3 regions of the Embleya sp. NPDC005971 genome follow, and region 1 is predicted to be linked to each of the others. Evidence: riboswitches for the same ligand, from Rfam matches in the RefSeq annotation. Region 1 holds a riboswitch; each other region holds the start of a gene.

The links. Region 1 has a riboswitch for cyclic di-AMP ahead of ABZ374_RS31630 (transglycosylase family protein). Riboswitches for the same ligand answer to the same signal wherever they lie in the genome.
Region 2: another riboswitch for cyclic di-AMP. It lies ahead of ABZ374_RS15480 (NlpC/P60 family protein); the one in region 1 lies ahead of ABZ374_RS31630 (transglycosylase family protein).
Region 3: another riboswitch for cyclic di-AMP. It lies ahead of ABZ374_RS10630 (transglycosylase family protein); the one in region 1 lies ahead of ABZ374_RS31630 (transglycosylase family protein).

What each region holds. Positions count from the first base shown of each region.
Region 1 covers NZ_JBEXUX010000044.1:17,453-23,649, forward strand. The annotation lists gene ABZ374_RS31625 (DUF6421 family protein) at 1-1,370, opposite strand, end outside; gene ABZ374_RS31630 (transglycosylase family protein) at 2,081-2,713, opposite strand; cyclic di-AMP (ydaO/yuaA leader) riboswitch at 2,819-3,013, opposite strand; gene ABZ374_RS31635 (EthD family reductase) at 3,205-3,540, opposite strand; gene ABZ374_RS31640 (phosphoenolpyruvate hydrolase family protein) at 3,622-4,446, opposite strand; gene ABZ374_RS31645 (Tm-1-like ATP-binding domain-containing protein) at 4,448-5,692, opposite strand; gene ABZ374_RS31650 (SDR family oxidoreductase) at 5,850-6,197, shown strand, end outside.
Region 2 covers NZ_JBEXUX010000014.1:158,381-164,577, reverse strand. The annotation lists gene ABZ374_RS15515 (M55 family metallopeptidase) at 1-189, shown strand, start outside; gene ABZ374_RS15510 (amino acid permease) at 291-1,718, shown strand; gene ABZ374_RS15505 (multidrug efflux SMR transporter) at 1,818-2,138, shown strand; gene ABZ374_RS15500 (TetR family transcriptional regulator) at 2,135-2,683, shown strand; gene ABZ374_RS15495 (TMEM165/GDT1 family protein) at 2,945-3,529, shown strand; gene ABZ374_RS15490 (hypothetical protein) at 3,615-4,019, opposite strand; gene ABZ374_RS15485 (hypothetical protein) at 3,995-4,303, opposite strand; cyclic di-AMP (ydaO/yuaA leader) riboswitch at 4,722-4,916, shown strand; gene ABZ374_RS15480 (NlpC/P60 family protein) at 4,923-5,906, shown strand.
Region 3 covers NZ_JBEXUX010000008.1:157,770-163,966, reverse strand. The annotation lists gene ABZ374_RS10640 (hypothetical protein) at 1-476, shown strand, start outside; gene ABZ374_RS10635 (glycerophosphodiester phosphodiesterase family protein) at 798-1,862, shown strand; gene ABZ374_RS10630 (transglycosylase family protein) at 2,013-3,293, opposite strand; cyclic di-AMP (ydaO/yuaA leader) riboswitch at 3,325-3,556, opposite strand; gene ABZ374_RS10625 (hypothetical protein) at 4,339-4,545, shown strand; gene ABZ374_RS10620 (aldo/keto reductase) at 4,646-5,518, opposite strand; gene ABZ374_RS10615 (ATP-binding protein) at 5,773-6,197, shown strand, end outside.

The sequences.
Region 1 (6,197 bases):
GCCTCGGCCGCCCGCTCGGTCGAATCCTGCGCGGGGCTGTCCGCGGTGATCCCCCGGGTCGAGGCGATCACCTCGCGCAGTCGCCGGTTGAGCGCCTCGTAGAACATGCTCAGCGGGAACTCGTCCGGCAACACCGCGTCCACGAGCGCCTTCGGCGGCCCGTCGATCGGCAGCGCGGCGGCTCCCTTGGCCCACACCGAACCGGGGTGCGGCTGCACGTACTCGGCGACCAGCGCGTAACCGGCCAGCCAGTGGCCGACCTTCGAGCGATCCACCCCCGCGCGGTAGAGCCGGTCCACCTCGTCGTAGAGCCCGAGCACCGCGTCGGTGATCCGATCCCAGTCCACGGTGAGCCGATTGTCCGCCCACTCGACCACACCCGCGCGATGCAGGTAGGCGAACAGCAGTTGGCCGCCCAACCCGTCGTAGTTGCGCACCCGGCCGCCGGTGACCGGGAAGCGGAACAGCCGGTCGAAGATCACCGCGTACTGCACCGAACGAGCGGTCGACACGCCCTCCTCGGCCAGTCGCACCGCCTCGCGGAACGCGGTCAGGTCACACCGCAGCTCCTCCAGCGCGTACATCCAGAACGGCATCCGCTGCTTGATCATGAACGGGTCGAACGGCATCGGACCGCGCATGTGGCTGCGGTCGTGGATCAGGTCCCACAACACGAACGCGTCCTGGGCGAGTTGCTGGCTCTGCACCAACTCCGCCGCCTCCGGCGGAAGTTCCAGGCCGAGCGTGCGCGCCGCAGCGGCGCCGACCCGACGGAAGCGAGCCGCCTCGCGGTCGCAGAAGATGCCGCCCCAGGTGTACTGCGGCACCTCGCGCACGGCCACCGTCTCCGGGAAGAGCACCGCAGAGTCGGTGTCGTAGCCGTCGGTGAAGTCGACGAACGCGATCGGCACGAACATCGCGTTGTCGTAGCGCCCGGCCTCCAACTCGGCCAGCCACTGCGGCCACACCACCCGCAGCAGCACCGCCTCGACGTTGCGCTTCGGGTTGCCGTTCTGGGTGTTCATCGGGAACACGACGAGGTGCTCCAGCCCGTCCCGCCGGTCCCGCTCCGGGCGAAACGCGACGAGCGAGTCCAGGAAGTCGGGGCGGCCGAAACCGTCCGCCGACCAGCGCCGGAAGTCGGCCACGACGGCATCGAGGTACGCCTCGTCGTGCGGGAACAGCGGTGCGAGCCCGGTGATCGAGGAGGTGATGTCGGCCACCAGCGCCCGGGCGGACGCGTGCCCGGACGGCTCGATCGAACCGTCCTCGGCCTGCAACGGACGCAGGTCGGCGACGGACCGTTTGAGCACGGGCCACAGCGGGTGATCGACGGCGGTACGGACGGCTACGCGGGTCATGTTCGACATGGAACCCTCTCAGGAGAAAGCAGGAACCACGGTCAGGCGAACCTATGTCAAAAGATTTTAACGCCGCAAGGCCCTTCCAAACGCAATCTTATCGTCATGGGTATGTTTTGCCCGAATAAGTTGAGATTGCCGGGTGGCCCTGTTCGATCATCTCCCGGGCGCGGCGGCGGTGCATCCGGCGCCTCTGGAGGAAGGCACAAGATTTCGCCGACCCGGTCGCCGAGGTCTGTGGCTATCGACCGTCGATCCGGCCCGTCCCTACAGTTTCGTCCTGCTTGACGGAATACCAATTCCGTATAGCGGAATATTGGCCGGGGAGCGCCCTCGGATCCGCATCCACTCCCGCTGCCCGATCCCGCGAACGATCCGGCGATCCCGCATGTCCGATGGGCCGGGCCGTCCCGCGACGGCACCCGATGTGGAGGCACCGATCATGGGCTGGAGAACCACCAGGAAGACCGTTGCCGGCGAGAACGCGGCCGAGGCGCCGGGCGGGCCGCCCCGCCGGCGGGGCGGCGCCCGTGCATCCCGTGGACGAGATCCTGCCGCCGGGGCGAATGCCGGCCGGCGCCCTGCAACACGTGGCCACGATGTTCGGCACCGTCGCGGTGGCGCGCACCCCGGGCCCGCCCGCCCGCGCCTGACCGTTGCCCCGAAACGGGCGTAGGCCCCGCCGAAGTACTCGGCGGGGCCTACGTGGTGGCGCTGGATCAGACGGCGAGCTGGGTGCCCACCGAGATCAGGTGGGGGTTGCCCCCGATGACGCCCGCGTTCGCGGCGTACAGGGCCTTGTAGCCACCCTTGACGCCGAGCTTCGCGGCGACGCCGGAGAGCGTGTCACCGGCCTTGACGGTGTACTTGCCGGAACCCGAAGTCTGCTTGGTCGCGGCCGACTTCGGCGCGTCCTGCTTGTCCTGCTTGTCCTGCACCTGGACCTTCGGCGCGTTGCCGGTGGAGGTCTTCGGCGCGTTCTCGGTCACGGACTCGGCCTTGGGCGCGGCCTTCGGCTCGACCTTGCTCTTGGTCTTGCCGGTGGTCGCGGAGTCGGCCGTGGCGGAGGCGTTGCCGCCCTTGCCCAGGCCGGCCTTCTGCGAGCAGACCGGCCAGGCGCCCGGACCCTGGCTCGCCAGGACCCGCTCGGCGACCGCGATCTGCTGGTCCTTGGTGGCCTGCGCGGCGCTGGAGGCGTACTGGCTGCCGCCGAACGCGTTCCAGGTGCTCGGTGTGAACTGCAGACCGCCGGAGAAGCCGTTGCCCGTGTTGATACCCCAGTTCCCGGTGCTCTCGCACTGGGCGACCGCGTCCCACGTGGACGAGGTCGCGGCGCTCGCGCTGCCCGTCATGCCCACGAGGGGAAGGACGAGACCCGCACCGGCGGCGACGGCGATGCCGGCGCGACGGCCACGAGAGAGCGAGCGAACGGGAGCGGTGATGGCACGGAAGGTCATTTATTACCTCGTCGGGCGCCTACGAAGTTAGCTGTCGGGTTCGGACGATTGGCCCGGCCTCGCCTGCAACAGGCATGGCTTCACCCCAGACATCGACGTGGCCGATGTCGGCACTCACTTGGTTCCCCCGCTCCTGCCGCCAGTCGATATCGACTGCTTCCCTCGGGCGGCGGCAGGATTCGGCGTACCACCCGGGGAGTCCGCTTGTGCGAACAACCACGAAGCTACGCACCGCTCCGCCGGATTGGCAAACATTTCGGGTGATTTGTGAGGTGCCCCATAGGGCGGAATAACACCGATTTGCCCGATATGTCGCCAACCCCGCAGGTCACGGCTTCGACGTCCACGGTGCGCAGCCGCGTGCTCACCCGTGCTTCAACGACGAGCTATTCCGTCGCGGGCAGCTCCACAGGTACGACTACCCGCTCCTCGTCCCACAGGAACGTCGCCCCGCCGGTCGCGAAATTGGCGACGTCGGCCACCGTGGCCCGCCCCTCCGGCGAATCCAGGGTCGCTTCGATACCGGCGCGGGTCGGTGCGTACAGCCCGACCACCAGGTAATAGGGCGGCTGCGCGCCGGACGGATCCGGTTCGCACTTGCCGATGGTCCAGCCGGTCAACCCGGGCATGGTGCGGGCGAGCGGGACGTGCTTCTCCCAGTAATAGGTGTCGAACGCCGCCGGGTCCTCGGGGTGGCCATAGAGCACGGTCAGCTTGTACATGCCGAATCCTCACGATCGTGTGGTGGATGTGGGTCCTGCCGGTGGTGCCCGGTGCGTCCGGCGCGCCGGCGCCGGATGGAACTAGCGCGCGGCGATGCTCTTGAACGCCCGCGCCTGCTCGGTGATGGCCACCTCGGTGGGCAGCCGTTCCATGCTGGAGGCGCCGAAGAAGCCGACCACTCCGGTGGTGTGGGCCAGCACGTACGCGGCGTCCTCGGGTTCGGCGATCGGCCCGCCGTGGCACAGCACCAGCACGTCGGGGTTCACCTCCGCCGCCGCGTCGCGCATGAGCTGCACCCGCTCCACCGCCTGGTCGAGGGTGACCGCGGTGGTCGCGCCGATGCTGCCCTTGGTGGTCAGTCCCAGATGCGGGACCAGGATGTCGGCGCCCGCCGCGGTCATCGCCCGGGCCTGCTCGGCGTCGAAGACGTAGGGGGCGGTCAGCAGGCCGCGCTCGGCGGCCAGCCGGATCATCTCCACCTCCAGGTCGTAGCCCATCCCGGTCTCCTCCAGGTTCTGCCGGAAGACGCCGTCGAACAGCCCGACCGTGGGGAAGTTCTGCACACCCGCGAAGCCCATCGCGGCGAGCTGGTCCAGGAAGTGCGGCATGATCCGGAACGGATCGGTGCCGCACACGCCCGCCAGTACCGGGGTGCCCTGGACCACCGGCAGCACCTCGCCCGCCATCTCGACCACGATCGCGTTGGCGTCCCCGTAGGGCAGCAGCCCGGCGAGCGAACCCCGACCGGCCATTCGGTAGCGGCCCGAGTTGTAGATGATGATCAGGTCCACCCCGCCGGCCTCGGCGCACTTGGCCGACAGTCCCGTGCCCGCGCCCGCGCCGATCACGACGCCGCCCTGCTCGACCGTCCTGTGCAGTCGGCCCCGCGCCTCGCGTCCGTTCATCTCAGTCCACGCGTCCCTTCGTGATCATTTCGTGCAGTCGATCCGCCGCCGCCGTGGCGAACGCCGGATCGTTGATGTCCGTCGCCGCCTCGTGCACCTCGACGGAGCTGCCCGCGAGCCCCGCTCGCAGCTCGTCGAACAGCGCCTTGTCGGCGACGGAATCGTAGAAGGGCGCGCCCTCGACGTCGATCGCCGAGACCCCGTGCAAGGGCAGGTAGAGCGCGGTGGGGCCGGTCGCGGCGACCAGCTTGGCGGCGATCCGCCGACCCAGCTCGGCGTTCTCCGCGGGGGTGGTGCGCATCAGCGTCACGGTCGGGTTGTGCACGTAGAGCTGCCGCTCCTCGAACCGCTCGGGCACGGTGTTGCGCGGGCCGAAGTTGACCATGTCCAGCGCACCGACGCTGACCACCTGCGGCAGCCCCATCCGGCCGGCCGCGGTCAGCCGCTCGGGACCCGCGCTGAGCACCCCGCCGACCAGGTCGTCGGCCAGCTCGGTGGTGGTCAGGTCGAGGATCCCGGCCAAGAAGCCCGCCTCGGCCAGATTCTCCATCGACGTGCCGCCCGCCCCGGTGGCGTGGAAGACCAGCACCTCGTAGCCCAACTCGGTGAGCCGCTCGCGGGCGGCGTCCACCGCCGGGGTGGTCACCCCGAACATCGACGCGGCGACCAGCGGACGCCCCTCGCCGGTCACCCCCGCGACCGCCGCACGATCCTCGGCGTAACCGCCGGCCATCCCGGCGATCGCGTCCGCCGCGTTGCCCAGGATGCGCTCGGAGAGCCGATTTATCCCGGCGATGTCCACGACGCTGTACATCATCGTCACGTCCACCGCGCCCACATACGGCGACACGTCGCCCGCCGCCATCGTGGAGACCAGCAGCTTGGGCACACCCACCGGCAGCGCGCGCATCGCGTGGGAGGCGATCGCCGACCCGCCCGAGCCGCCCATCGCGAGCACCCCGTCGACCCGGCCCTGCTCGTACAGCTCGCGCAGGATGGACGCGGCCCCTTCGGCCATCGCGGTGGTGGCCGCGCCCCGATCGGCCCGGGTCCGCAGGTCGGCCAGGTCGGTGCCGGCCGCCGCCGCGACGTCGGTCGCCTGTACGTCGGCCTGGGCCAGCGACTCGCCGAGCACGCCCACGTTCATCAACACCACCTCGGCGCCGCGAGCACGCAGCCGGTAGGCCAGCCACGCGTATTCGGATCCCTTGGTGTCGAGCGTTCCGATCAGTACGACGGTGGGCATCGGTGCCTCCGGTGGAGTCGGTAGGGCTTGCCGGGTTGACGCTTCGGCGGCAAACGGCCGCGCACAGTAACCCAACCGGATGATCATGGCGATTGAAAGCACCGTGCGGTAGGACGGGGGGCGAGTTCCGAAGTTTTGGCACGTCACGGAGGTATCGATGGCGGAGGAACCGGACGGACGGGTCGCAATCGTCGCCGGCGCGGGTGACGGCATCGGACGCGCCTGTGCGCTGGCCCTGGCCCGCACCGGCGCGGATCTGGCACTGGCCGCGCGCCGGCCCGAGCCGTTGCGGCGACTCGCGGACGAGATCCGCGAGCTGACGGGCCGTCGGGTGATCGCGGTACCCACCGACCTGGCCGACCAGGCCGGTTGCCGGGCGCTGGTGGACACCGCCGCGCGCGAACTCGGCCGGGTGGACGTGGTGGTCAACGTCGCCACGTACAACCCGGCGGGGCGGCTGGAGGAGTTGGATCCGGAAGAGTTTCGGCGGGCGTTCGAGATCAAC
Region 2 (6,197 bases), on a different contig from region 1:
GCCCCGCACGTGGTCGAGGTCGACCTGGACAGCCCCTACCTCGCCGAACGCGCGAGCGCGGCGGCCGGGGTCGACGTCGTCGGCCCGCGCACCGTCCGGCTGGACGCCCCCGACGCCCGCGAGGCGCTGCGCCGGTTCCGGGCCCTGACCTGGGTGATCGGCGCCGGCCGCGAGGGCGACTGGACCTGACCGGCCCCTCCCCCGGGCCATCGCCCGAACCGGCGCGCCGCCACACTCCGGGGCCGCCGTCTCCCCCTGCCTCCCCCGTTCCCCGCCATGCAGGAGTCTCCATGTCGCAACCCACACCCCCGACCGGGCAACCCCGACTCAGCCGTTCGCTCCGCAACCGACACATGGCCATGATCGCGATCGGCGGGGCGATCGGGGCCGGTCTGTTCGTCGGCAGCGGCAGCGTGATCAAGACCGCCGGCCCGGCCGCGATCGTGTCCTACTGTCTCGCCGGCGCACTGGTGTTGTGCACGATGCGGATGCTCGGCGAGATGGTCGTCGCCAGGCCGTCCTCGGGCTCGTTCTCGGACTACGCGCGCACCGCCATCGGGCCCTGGGCGGGCTTCACGATCGGCTGGCTGTACTGGTACTACTACGTGGTCATCGTGGCCGTCGAGGCGGTCGCGGGCGCCGCGATCCTGCACGCCTGGCTCGACCTGCCGCTGTGGGTGCTGGCGATGGCCCTGATGGCGGTGATGACCGCGACGAACCTGCTGTCGGTGAAGTCCTTCGGCGAGTTCGAGTTCTGGTTCTCCTCGGTCAAGGTCGCCGCGATCATCGCCTTCCTCGTCGTCGGCGGTCTGCACGTGTTCGGCGCGTGGCCGGGGAGTTCGTTCGACTTCGCCAACCTCACCTCGCACGGCGGTTTCGCGCCGAACGGCTTCACCTCGATCTTCTCCGCCATCGTCGTGGTCATCTTCGCCTTCGGCGGCGCCGAGATCGTCACGATCGCCGCCGCCGAGAGCAAGGAGCCCGAGCGTTCGGTGGCGCGGGCCACGACCGGCATCATCTGGCGGATCATCCTGTTCTACGTCGGCTCGATCTTCCTCGTCGTCACGATCGTCCCGTGGGACGGCGCCGAGGTGCTGGCCAGCCCGTACGTCGCCGCGTGGGACATCATCGGCCTGCCCGGCGCGGGCACCGTGATGGACGTGGTGATCCTCACCGCGGTGCTCAGCGTGCTCAACTCGTCGGTGTACGTGTCCTCGCGCATGCTCTTCGCGTTGGCCTCGCACGGCGACGCCCCCAAGTGGTCGGTCAAGACCAGCAGGCGCAACGTCCCGGTGCGGGCGATCCTGGCCGGTACGGTCGTCGGCTGGGTCTCGGTATTGCTCGCCTACCTGTCGCCGGACACCGTGTTCACCTATCTGGTCAACTCCTCCGGCGCGATCGCCATCTTCATGTACATCATGATCGGCGCCTCGCAACTGCGGATGCGGCGCCGGTTGGAGCGTGAGGCTCCGGAGCGACTGACCCTGAAGATGTGGCTGTTCCCCTATCTCACCTGGATCGTGATGGCGGGCTTCGTCGCCGTGCTCGTGGCGATGGCGGTCATCGACGACCAGCGCACCCAACTGTTCACCAGCCTGGGCAGCCTCGCGGTCGTGCTCGTCGCGTACGCGATACGCCGGACCCACGGGCCGCGCCCCGGCGGATCGGGTGACTCCCGAGGCGCGCGAGCCGTCCCGGAAGCCGTCTCCACCCCGTAGCCCGCGGCCCACTCTCCTCGCCGACGCCCTGGACACATCCATGCCCGGGACTTGTACATTTGTACTTGTACATCTGTACCACTCGGAGGGGAGAGGGCCGTGGCCTGGTTGTTCCTGGGGTTGGCGATCTCGTGTGAGGTGATCGCGACCAGCCTGCTCAAGAGCACGGACGGGTTCACCAGGTTGTGGCCGACCGTGACGTGTCTGGCCGGATACGCGGGGGCGTTCTACCTGTTGACGCTGTCGTTGCGGCAGTTGCAGGTGGGCACCGCGTACGCGATCTGGTCCGGGCTCGGGACCGTGGCGATCGCGCTGGTCGGGGCGGTGTTCCTGAACGAGCCGGTGACGCTGCTCAAGGCGTTCGGGATGGCGCTGGTGATCGCGGGCGTGGTGGTGCTGAACCTGGGCGGTGCGCATTGACCACGACCCGCGATCCCGAGGGGCGCCGGCTGCGGATCGTGCGCGGCGCGTGCGAGGTGATCGCCGAGGTGGGGGTGGGCAACACCACGCATCGGCTGGTCGCGGCCCGGGCCGGCGTGCCGCTGGGGGCGACCACGTACTACTTCGCGTCGCTCGACGACCTGGTCGCGGCGGCCCTCGCGCACGCGTCGAGCGAGACGGTGGCGCTGTTGGCGCAGTGGGTGCGCCGAACCCGCGATGCCGAGGACCTGCCGGAGGTGCTCACCGCCCTCACCGCCGAATACCTCGCGGACCGCCCGCGCGCGCTGGTGGAATACGAGTTGTACCTGGCGGCGGCCCGCAGCCCACAACTGCGCGGGTTCGCCGTGGCGTGGGTCGAGGGGGTCGGCGACTTCCTGTCCGCCCGGGTCGGCGCGCAGGCGGCCGCGGCGGCGCTGGCGGTGTTGGACGGCACCATGTTGCAGGTGCTCACGCTGGGCACTGATCTGGACGAGGCACAACTGCGCTGGTCGTTGGCACGGGTCCTGGCCGCGCCCCCGTCGTAGTCGGCCGGCCGGCCCGGTGCGGTAGGGTCGGCGACAGCGAAGGGGAGTAGCCCCGCAAACCGGTCGTCGACATGCTGGAGTCCTCGGACTCCCGGTGGCCGGGCCCGTGCTCCAGGCGGGCGGGCGAGACCTTCGGCCAGGTACCGACGCATCCGCGTTCCACGCGGCTGCACCCGTCGTGCCGGGCCGAGTGGTCCTCCGGTCGCCGAGCGGCGCCTTCGTGAAGACCCGGAGGCCCGGCTCTCGCAGAAAGCCACCCGGATGCACCTCGACCCTCTGGCGATCCTGACCGCCTTCGGGCTGATCTTCCTCGCCGAGCTCCCGGACAAGACGATGTTCGCGTCGCTTGCCATGGGCACCCGCATGCGACCGCTCTACGTCTGGTTCGGCACCTCGACCGCGTTCGTCGTGCACGTCGCGATCGCCGTCGGCGCGGGCGGTCTGCTCGGCCTGCTGCCCGGCTGGATCGTCAAGCTCGTCTCCGCCGCACTGTTCGGCTTCGGCGCCTTCATGTTGTTGCGCGGCGGGGCGGGGGACGACGACGAGGACGCCGCGGGCAAGACCGTGACCGGGTTCTGGCCGGTCTTCTCCACCGCGTTCATGGCCGTGTTCATCAGCGAATGGGGCGACCTCACCCAGATCACCACCGCCAACCTGGCGGCCACCAACGGCACCTGGTCCACCGCGATCGGCTCGGCCGCGGCGCTGATGTCGGTCTCCGCGCTGGCGCTGCTCGCGGGACGGTTCATCGCCAAGCGGGTCCCGTTGCAGACGGTGCAGCGGATCGGCGGCGTGTGCATGCTCGGACTGGCGATCTGGTCCCTGGTGGAGGCGTTCACGGGCTGAGCGGCGCGACGCGGCATGCGCGTCCGGCCCCGATGCGCCCGGCCTGCGCCCGGTCAGCCGGACGACGGCGTGGGCGGCAAGGGCATCAGGGACGCGCGCGGACGATCGGGTCCGGGACCGCTTCCGGGCCGAAGACCGCGATCCGGGTCGGCACGTCCTCGGCGGAGTCCGCTTGCACGGTCGGCGGCATCCGACGCAGCGTGCTGATCCGGGCCCGGCCCGCCACGGTCTGCGCGGCGAGCGGCCGGGTGAACAGTCGCGGTACCAGGGCGATCAGCGCCAGGACCGACACCGTGGCGCAGCCCGGCGAACCGGTCATCCCTTCGGCGACGCCGAAGCCGATGCCGAGGAACAGGACGACACACAGGCCGCAGGTGCCACGCGGGTCGACGTCCCGCTCACTCGGCAGCAGGCCGTCCTGTTCCAACCGGGTCCGCGCCGGTCGCCATCCGGCGGTCGGCCCGATCAGGGCGGTTCGGGCCGCGCCCACCGCGTCGAAGGCGGTGCGCTCGACCGGGTCGAACCGCCGGCGAGCAGCGCGATCTCCCGGAAGTCGAGAACGCGCTCGGCGGTGGCCGGCGCCGCGCGCCTGCGCAACCGGTACGCCCGCCCGAACCGGAGCAGCCAGGCAACCACGAACCAGCCGAGGCAGGCCGCGGACACGAGCAGGTACCACCGGGCCTGGCCCGCCGGGAGGGACCAGTGGGTCGGGTCCCGGCCGGCCTGCCCGTTCGTCGACCCCCGCGCCGTTCCTGCGGCGATGCCCTCGCGCACTGCGCGATCATGCCCACACCCCCGGTATTCGCGATCGGCGGCGCGGCGCCGCGCCCGTGCGCACCACGGTGCCGCCTCGTCGCCGGCGCGTCCGGTGGAACCCCCTCGCACCTTGCTTCGCGAACCGGCCGAAATGTGATGTAGGCCGCATGGATAAAACGGACATAAATTACTTAGCCGACTTCGGGTGGTAATTCATTTTCCGCACCCCGGCATGAATCTCGATTATTTTCCGTGACCGAATGATCACGCCACTCTCCGAGATATCCCCTCGTCATGAGTGGTGCATCGACCGGTGGGCCGGCCGAGATGTCGCACTTATTCCGCCTTTACACCGGAGGCAAACTCGGCGTTTCGGTTGTGATCCGGCATCCGTATTGCCTACCTTTCTCGCCGATTCACCTTTCGGGTGAACCCTGTCGCCGGTACGCCGAATCCCGTCGCCGGCAGCGGGAGGTCTACATCGAAGAATCCGACGGGAGCGGGGGAACCAGGTGAATCGCCGTGGCCGGGATCGTTCCGGTGACGGCTAGGGGTGAAGTCGCGTGTTGCGCGACCGGGCTGCTCCAGTCCGAATCCGACAGCTCACCTCGTAGGCGACAGGAGAGGACCCCATTTCATGCTGTCCGCAAACGCTCGTCATCGCGCCGCTCGACCCACCAACGTCCGCCGCTTCGTAGCGGCGGTGGGCATCGCCGGCATGGGTGTCGTGATCCCGGTCGCCACTGCCGGTACGGCCCACGCGCAGGCCCCCTCCACCTCCGAGCAGGCCCCCTCCGGCGCCTCCGCCGTGCTGTCGGCGGTCCCGACCGCCGCGGTCGAGGCCGCCCCGGTCCAAGCCGCACCCGCCGCGCCGGAGACCGCCGCGCCCGCCGACAAGGCCGGCTACGTGGTCAAGGCCGGCGACACGCTGTTCGGGCTCGCCCAGACCAACCAGGTCACCGGCGGCTGGCAGAGCCTGTACGAGATCAACCGCGATGTGCTCCTGTCCGGCCCGGACCTGATCCGGATCGGCCAGACCCTCCGGCTGACCGGCTCGGCCCCCGTGCTCTCCAAGGCCGCCGCGCCGGCCCAGCCGAGCATCAAGGTGCAGCCGAAGACCGGCGTCACGCCCGGCAAGACCACCCCCAAGCCGGCGAGCAAGCCGTCCGCCGACGTGTCGGTCAAGCCCGCCGCCAAGACCCCCGCCAAGCCCGCCACCGGCGGCTCGAAGGGCAACCAGGCGCCGAGTGGCGGCTCGTCCACCGCGTCGAGCAGCAAGGCCGCCCAGGCCGTGGCCTTCGCCAAGGCGCAGATCGGCAAGCCGTACGTGTACGGCGCCACCGGCCCGAACGCCTACGACTGCTCGGGTCTGGTCCAGGCCGCGTACAAGTCGGCCGGCATCTCGCTGCCGCGCGTGACCAACGACCAGTTCGCCGCCGACCCGCACGTGTCGATCGCCAACCTGCAGCCCGGCGACCTGGTGTTCTTCTACTCGGGCATCAGCCACGTCGGCATCTACATCGGCGACGGCAAGATGGTGCACGCCGCGAACTCGCGCAAGCCGGTCGAGATCTCCTCGATCAACACCATGCCGATCGCGGGCGCCACGCGTCCTTCTTGATCGACCCGCCGAGGCCGACGCCTCGCCGTCACGCCCCGGCAACACACCGGCGCCGTGCCCCTCGACCACCACCGAGGCGCACGGCGCCACACGTGTCCCACCCCAGACACCTGAACCACACCCGAACCGGCCCCACAAGCCCGATCCGCCCCTCCGACCCGAACAAAACCCATCGACCCGACCACCGTCCAACCCCAAGCCCACCGCCCGAGCCAAGCGCTCCAGCCCACCCGGCCTTCGACGCCAAACCCTCCGCCCAAGCCGGCCCCATCAGCCCGGCCGGCACCCGAG
Region 3 (6,197 bases), on a different contig from region 1:
CGGTGATGACCGCCGAGGTACGCCGCGAGGGCCGGGTCGTGGCCGATCCGCCGGCCGACACCACCACGCTGATCGCCGACCCGCAGGACTACCTGTACGCGGTGATCCGCAAGACCACCTCGGCGCCGCCGCCCGGCGCGGCGGGCTGGAACGGTGTCGCGCTCGGTGTGCGGATCAAGGGCGATCCGACGCTGTACCGCTCGGACCGCGCGCGGGTGGACTGGTCGTTGCAGCGTGACGACCCGGCGGCGACCACGGTCCGACTCCCGCACGGGACGCGGGCGTCGGACATCGTCGAGGTGGTCGCGATTCGTACCGTGGCCGGGGTCGACCCCGGTTCCACGATCACGGTGAACGGGGTCAACCGGGCGTTTCTGCTGGGCGCGGACGACCGACCGGGGCGGGCAGTGCCGGTCCGTCCGAAGTCGGTCACGCTGAGCGCGGCGGCGCCGGAGGCGGTGCTGTACCGCCGGTGAACCGGTTGGCATCGGGCACCGGCCGGGCTTGATGAGGTGTTCTCAAGCCGCGGTCGGGAGTCGGGCGCCGGGCGGGCCGAAGTCGGCTCGCCCGGCGCCCGGCCGTCGGTGTTCCGCCGGTTGTCCGGGCCTTGGCCGCGGTTGCCCAACGGCCTTACCGGCAAGGCGTCTTCCGGTACCGGATGGGGTTTTGCCCCGCCGCTTCTTCGTCTCTTCTTCGCCTGCCCGCCACGAGCCGACCCCCCGCGCATCACGTCGCGCGGGTCAGGGTGTGGGCGTCGACGCTCGACCGTCGTCGACCGGAGCGAGAAGGAGACGTCCATGTCCGGATGGAAGACCGTCACGGCCGCGGTGTTGGCCGGGGCCGCCATCGTCGCCGCCCCGGGAACGGCCGCGGCGGCGGACCGCCACGGCGGCAACCAGCGCGGGTCCTTCGACCTCCAGGCACACCGCGGCGGTCTCGGGCTGACCGTGGAGAGCACGCTCGCGTCCTTCGCCAAGGGCCTGGACGTAGGCGTGTCCACCCTCGAACTCGACGTGCAGATCACCGAGGACGGCCGCGCCGTGGTCACCCACGACCGCAAGGTCGACGGGCGCAAGTGCGCCGACACCGCACCGGTGCGGGCCGGCGACCCGGAGTTCCCCTACGTCGGCAAGTACGTCAACACGCTCAGCCTGGCCCAGGTCCGCACGTTGGACTGCGGGTCGCGGCAGTTCCCCGGTTTCCCCACGCAGACCACCTCGCCCGGCGCCCGAATGCCGCTGCTCACCGAGGTGTTCGACCTGGTCCGGCGTCGGCACGCGCACGGCGTGAAGCTCAACGTGGAGACCAAGGTCGAGGCCGGCGCGCCCCAGGAGACCGCGCCGCGCGAGCAGTTCGTGCAGACGGTGGCGCGCGAGGTGCGCCGGGCCGGGCTGTTGCGCCAGGTCACCATCCAAAGCTTCGACTGGGGTGCGCTCAAGCGCATGCGCCAGGTCGAACCGCGCCTGCCGCTGGTCGCGTTGACCAACTACGACTTCCTTCAGGTCGGCAAGCCCGGCGCCTCGCCCTGGCTGGGCGGCCTGGACATCGACGACTTCGGCGGCGACCCGCTGCGCGCGATCGCCTCGTTCGGGGCCGGCACCTTCTCGCCCGTGCACGGTTTCCCGCAGAACGGCAAGGTGACCGATCCCGACTACCGTCCGTACGTGACCCGGGAGATGGTCGCCCGGGCGCACGCGCGGGGCATCAAGGTCGTGCCGTGGACCATCGACGACTCGGCGACCATGGCCAAGTTGATGGACGACGGCGTGGACGGCCTGATCACCGACTACCCGGACCGGTTGCGGGAGTTGCTGGCCGCGCGCGGACTGCCGCTGCCCAAGCGGTATCCGGCTCGCGGCTGATCGATCCGGCCGCACCGCGGGCCGGGCGCGGAAAGGGTCCGGGCGCGGAAAAGGGCCGGGCCCGTCGACACGTGGTCGACGGGCCCGGCCCTGGCTGCGGCTACTGCACGGCGGATGTCGCCGTGCGGTTACTGCCTGTTGACGCTCGGATCAGAGGTTGACGCCGTGCGCGCGCAGGTAGGTGACCGGGTTGATGCCGCTGCCGTAGTTCGGGGTGGTGCGGATCTCGAAGTGCAGGTGCGGGCCGGTCACGTTGCCGGTCGCGCCGGAGAGGCCGATCTGCTGACCGGTGCTCACCGTGGCACCGACGCGAACGCTGATGCTGGACAGGTGCGCGTACTGCGAGTACTTGCCGTCCGCGTGCTTGATGACGACCTCGTTGCCGTAGGCGCCACCGTTGCCGGCGCTGACCACGGTGCCCGAGGTGATCGCCTTCACCGAGGTGCCGGTGCCGACCACGAAGTCCTGGCCGGTGTGGCTGCCGCTGGACCACAGCTTGCCGCCGGTGCCGAACGCGGTGCCCAGCGAGCCGCTCACGGGAGCGACGTAGCCGGAGGCGTTGACCGAGGAGCTGCCGGCCTTGACCGAGGCACCCTTGGTCGCGACCGGGGCCTTCTCCTTGACCGTGGTCTTCGGAGCGACCTTCACCGACGCGGAGGGCTTGGCCTGCGACGTGGTCGTGGTCGTGGTCGTGGTCTCGGTCTTGGGCGCGGTCTTCGGCGCGACCTCGGCCTTGGCGGTGGCGGTGGTGGTGGCGGCCTTGGCCTTGCCGGACAGCTTGAGCTTCTGACCGATCTGGATGACGTCCGGGTTGCCACCGATCACGGCGCGGTTGTCGGCGTACAGCTTGTGCCAACCACCGGTGACGGCCTTGTCCGCGGCGATCTTGGACAGGGTGTCACCCTTGACCACGGAGTACGAGGAGGTGGTCGACGCGGCGGCCGGGACGACCTCGATCTTCGGGGCCGGGGCGGTGGTCGGCGCGGACTCGGCCGGCTTCTCGGCGGCCTTGGGGGCCACCGTGACCGAGGTCTTGGCCGAGCCGGCGGCCTTGGTGCTCGGCGAGACGGCGGGCTTGGCGCCGCCCTTGGTCAGACCCGCCGGGCCGGAGGTGTTCGGCCACGCGCCGGGGCCCTGCACGGCGAGGACCTTCTCCGCGATGGCGATCTGCTGGTCCTTGGTGGCCAGGTCGGCACGCGGGGCGTACTGCTGACCGCCGAACTCGTTCCAGGTGCTCTGGGTGAACTGCAGGCCACCGTAGAAACCGTTGCCGGTGTTGATGTGCCAGTTGCCCGAGCTCTCGCCCATGGCGACCTTGTCCCAGGTGGAGACGGAGGCGGCGTTGGCGGTCGCGAGACCGGTGATCAGCGGGGCGGCGACGATCGCGCCGGCCATTCCGAGGGTGAGCGCGAGACGCGTCTTCTTGGGCATACGGGCAGGGGTGTTGAACGACTGCACGAAGATTTTCCTTCTCCCACGCCTACGAAGTGAGCTGTCGGATTCGGGCTGGAGAGTCTCGCCCGGCCGTGTTCGGCCCTCGTGAGAGGGACGGGCACGGCTTCACCCCAAGCCGTCCGAATGGGCGTCTGCGTCACAGACGCCCGGGACGGCATTCCACTTGGTTCCCCCGCTCCTGCCTTTCGGGTTTCGTACCGTGGCCTCGCTCCGGCGGCAGGATTCGGCGAACCGGGAGACCATTTCGCCGAGCACCGGACCGGTGTGGCGAAGCACCAAGCTACGCACACCCCGACCGGGAACCAAACATCACGATTCGCCGAAACCGAAAAATCAGGACGTAAGCGTGGAATATCGGGACCTAAAGTCCCGGACGCGGTACGCATTGTGCCCGAGTTGCTCACGCTGAGCCGATAGGGGAATCACCATGGGTGAAATTCCGGAAAACTCGGTTCACGCTGCGTACGAGTTCCTGACCATCGGTATGCGTGATGTGACGTGCGTCATGCGCTCGATAGCGGAGTGTCCGAATTACCCCCATATATACGTCCCAATTTGCCTGCCGGCCCGGTCTCCGCCGGGGTTGTGACCGCCGGGAAGTGGTGCGCGTCTCGGGGCTTCACTTGGATTCGATCCGCCTCATGGGGACGACGCTCTCCGGCAGAGCCTGCTGTTTCGCTGCCCGGCCGGCGTCGTCGATACCGAGTACGTGGCGCGGGTGGGTCGAGATGGCCCGTTGCATCAGGGCGGCGCGTTCGGGGTTGTCGGCGGTGGTCTCCCGGGACCTCGTAGCGGGTGCCCGGTCGAGCGCGACCGGGAGCCGTATCGGCTCGGCGGTCCCGGCGACGGGACGCTCGCGGCACCGGGCGCGGCCGGTCCCGTTCGGGCCCGGCCCCGGTCACCCCCCGTATTCAGGCCCGCCAACCTCGTCGATCGGGTGGCTTGGGACGGAGGGGGTGGGGGCATGGGGGCGGGCATGGAACGATTCGAGATTGCCATCTTCCCGTTCAACGACCAGGACATGGCCGCCGACGCCCGGGGCCCGGCGGTGCGCTCGGCGGTGGTCGAGGCCACCGGCGAGGTCGGCGCATCGGGCCATCCGCGCTACGCGGGTGAGGGTGTGGTGGCCGACATCGACCCGAGGTCGCGCACGGTGGAGGCGATCACCATCGACGGCGCCGAGATCGAGGACGGGTGGAGCGTGCGGATCGTCCCGGCACCGGGCTGAGCCGATACCGACGAGGGCGGCCGTCGACACCGCGGACCCGCGGGTCGAACAGCCGCCCTCGACATCGTTTCCGGCCGACCCGGCGGGTCGGCGATCGGGCTCAGACCGCGGCGGACAGCGCCTCGAACTGCTCGTCGGACAGTCGGATTCGGGCCGCCTCGGTGTTCTCCTCCAGGTGCGCGACGCTGGAGGTGCCCGGGATCGGCAGCAAGACCGGGGAGCGGTGCAGCAGCCAGGCCAGCGCCAACTGTGAGGGCGCGGCGCCCTGTTCCTTGGCGACCTGCTCCAACGGACCGCCCGGCCGCGCGAGTTGGCCGGTGGCGATCGGGAACCACGGGATGAACGCGATGTTCTCGGCCGTCGCGTAGTCGAGCACGCTCTCCGACTTGCGGTCGGCCAGGTTGTACAGGTTCTGCACGGAGACGATCTCGACGATCTCCCGGGCCTGGCGCAACTGCTCCACGGTGACCTCGGACAGGCCGATGTGCCGGATCTTGCCCTCCTGCTGCAACGCGCCGAGTTCACCGAGCTGGTCCGCGAGCGGGACCTGCGGGTCGATCCGGTGCAGCTGGTAGAGGTCGATCCGCTCCAGGCCGAGGTGACGCAGGCTCAGTTCGGTCTGCTGGCGCAGGTATTCGGGCCGGCCCAGGGCGCGCCATTCGCCCGGTCCGGTGCGGGCGAAGCCGCCCTTGGTGGCGATCACCACGTCCTCGGCGTACGGGTGCAGCGCCTCACGGATGAGTTGTTCGTTGACGAACGGGCCGTACGAGTCGGCCGTATCGATCAGATTCACCCCCAGTTCGACGGCGCGGCGCAATACCCGGATCGCCTCTTGGCGGTCCTTTGGTTCGCCCCAGACACCGGTTCCGGTGAGTTGCATGGCGCCGTACCCGAGCCGGTGCACCGGCAGGTCGCTGCCGAGCGGGAAGACACCGGAGGCGTGGGCGGGGCCGGACGCGGACGAGACGGTCATCGGTTCTCCGTAGGGGTCGGGCGGCCCGGGCGGGCCGGACGGCGCGGACGAGGTCGAGGCCATTGTGCCCCCGGCCTCGGGCGTGGTCACCGGGATACGTCCCGCACGCGTGGTGCAGGTCCCCGGTGACGTGTCCATCCGCAGGATGACCAAGTTCGGGCGCGTACTTGTACACAACGACGCATTCGCGGCAGGGCGCTGCTCCCTAGTGTGTGCCACTCGTCGAGGCACTCGATCCACGGATGGAGCTGTTCATGGTCTGGCTCATACAGGACTATCGCGAGGAGGACCTCGCGGCGGTGGTGCACCTGATCGACACCACGACCGAACTCGGCCAGGAGTCGGTCTTCTCGCTGTCGGAGTGCATCAACGCGCTGACTTCGCGACAGCCGGCGGTGGTTGCCCGGCGGGACGGCGCGGTGGTCGGTGCGGCGCTGGCCACGGTCTCCGAGGGGCGGGCCTGGGTGATGCGGATCGCCATCTCGCCCCCCGCGCGCGGCCTGGGGCTGACCAGTACGCTGCTGCTCGCGCTGGAACGCCGGTTGGTCGAGGACCGGGTGCGCCGGATCGCCTACGTGCTGCCCGAGGAGGACTCGCGCGAGTTGGGGCTGCGCAACGCGGGCTACGAACGGCGGCCGGCGGTGGCCTACTTCGAGAAGGTCGAGCCGGTCGACGACCA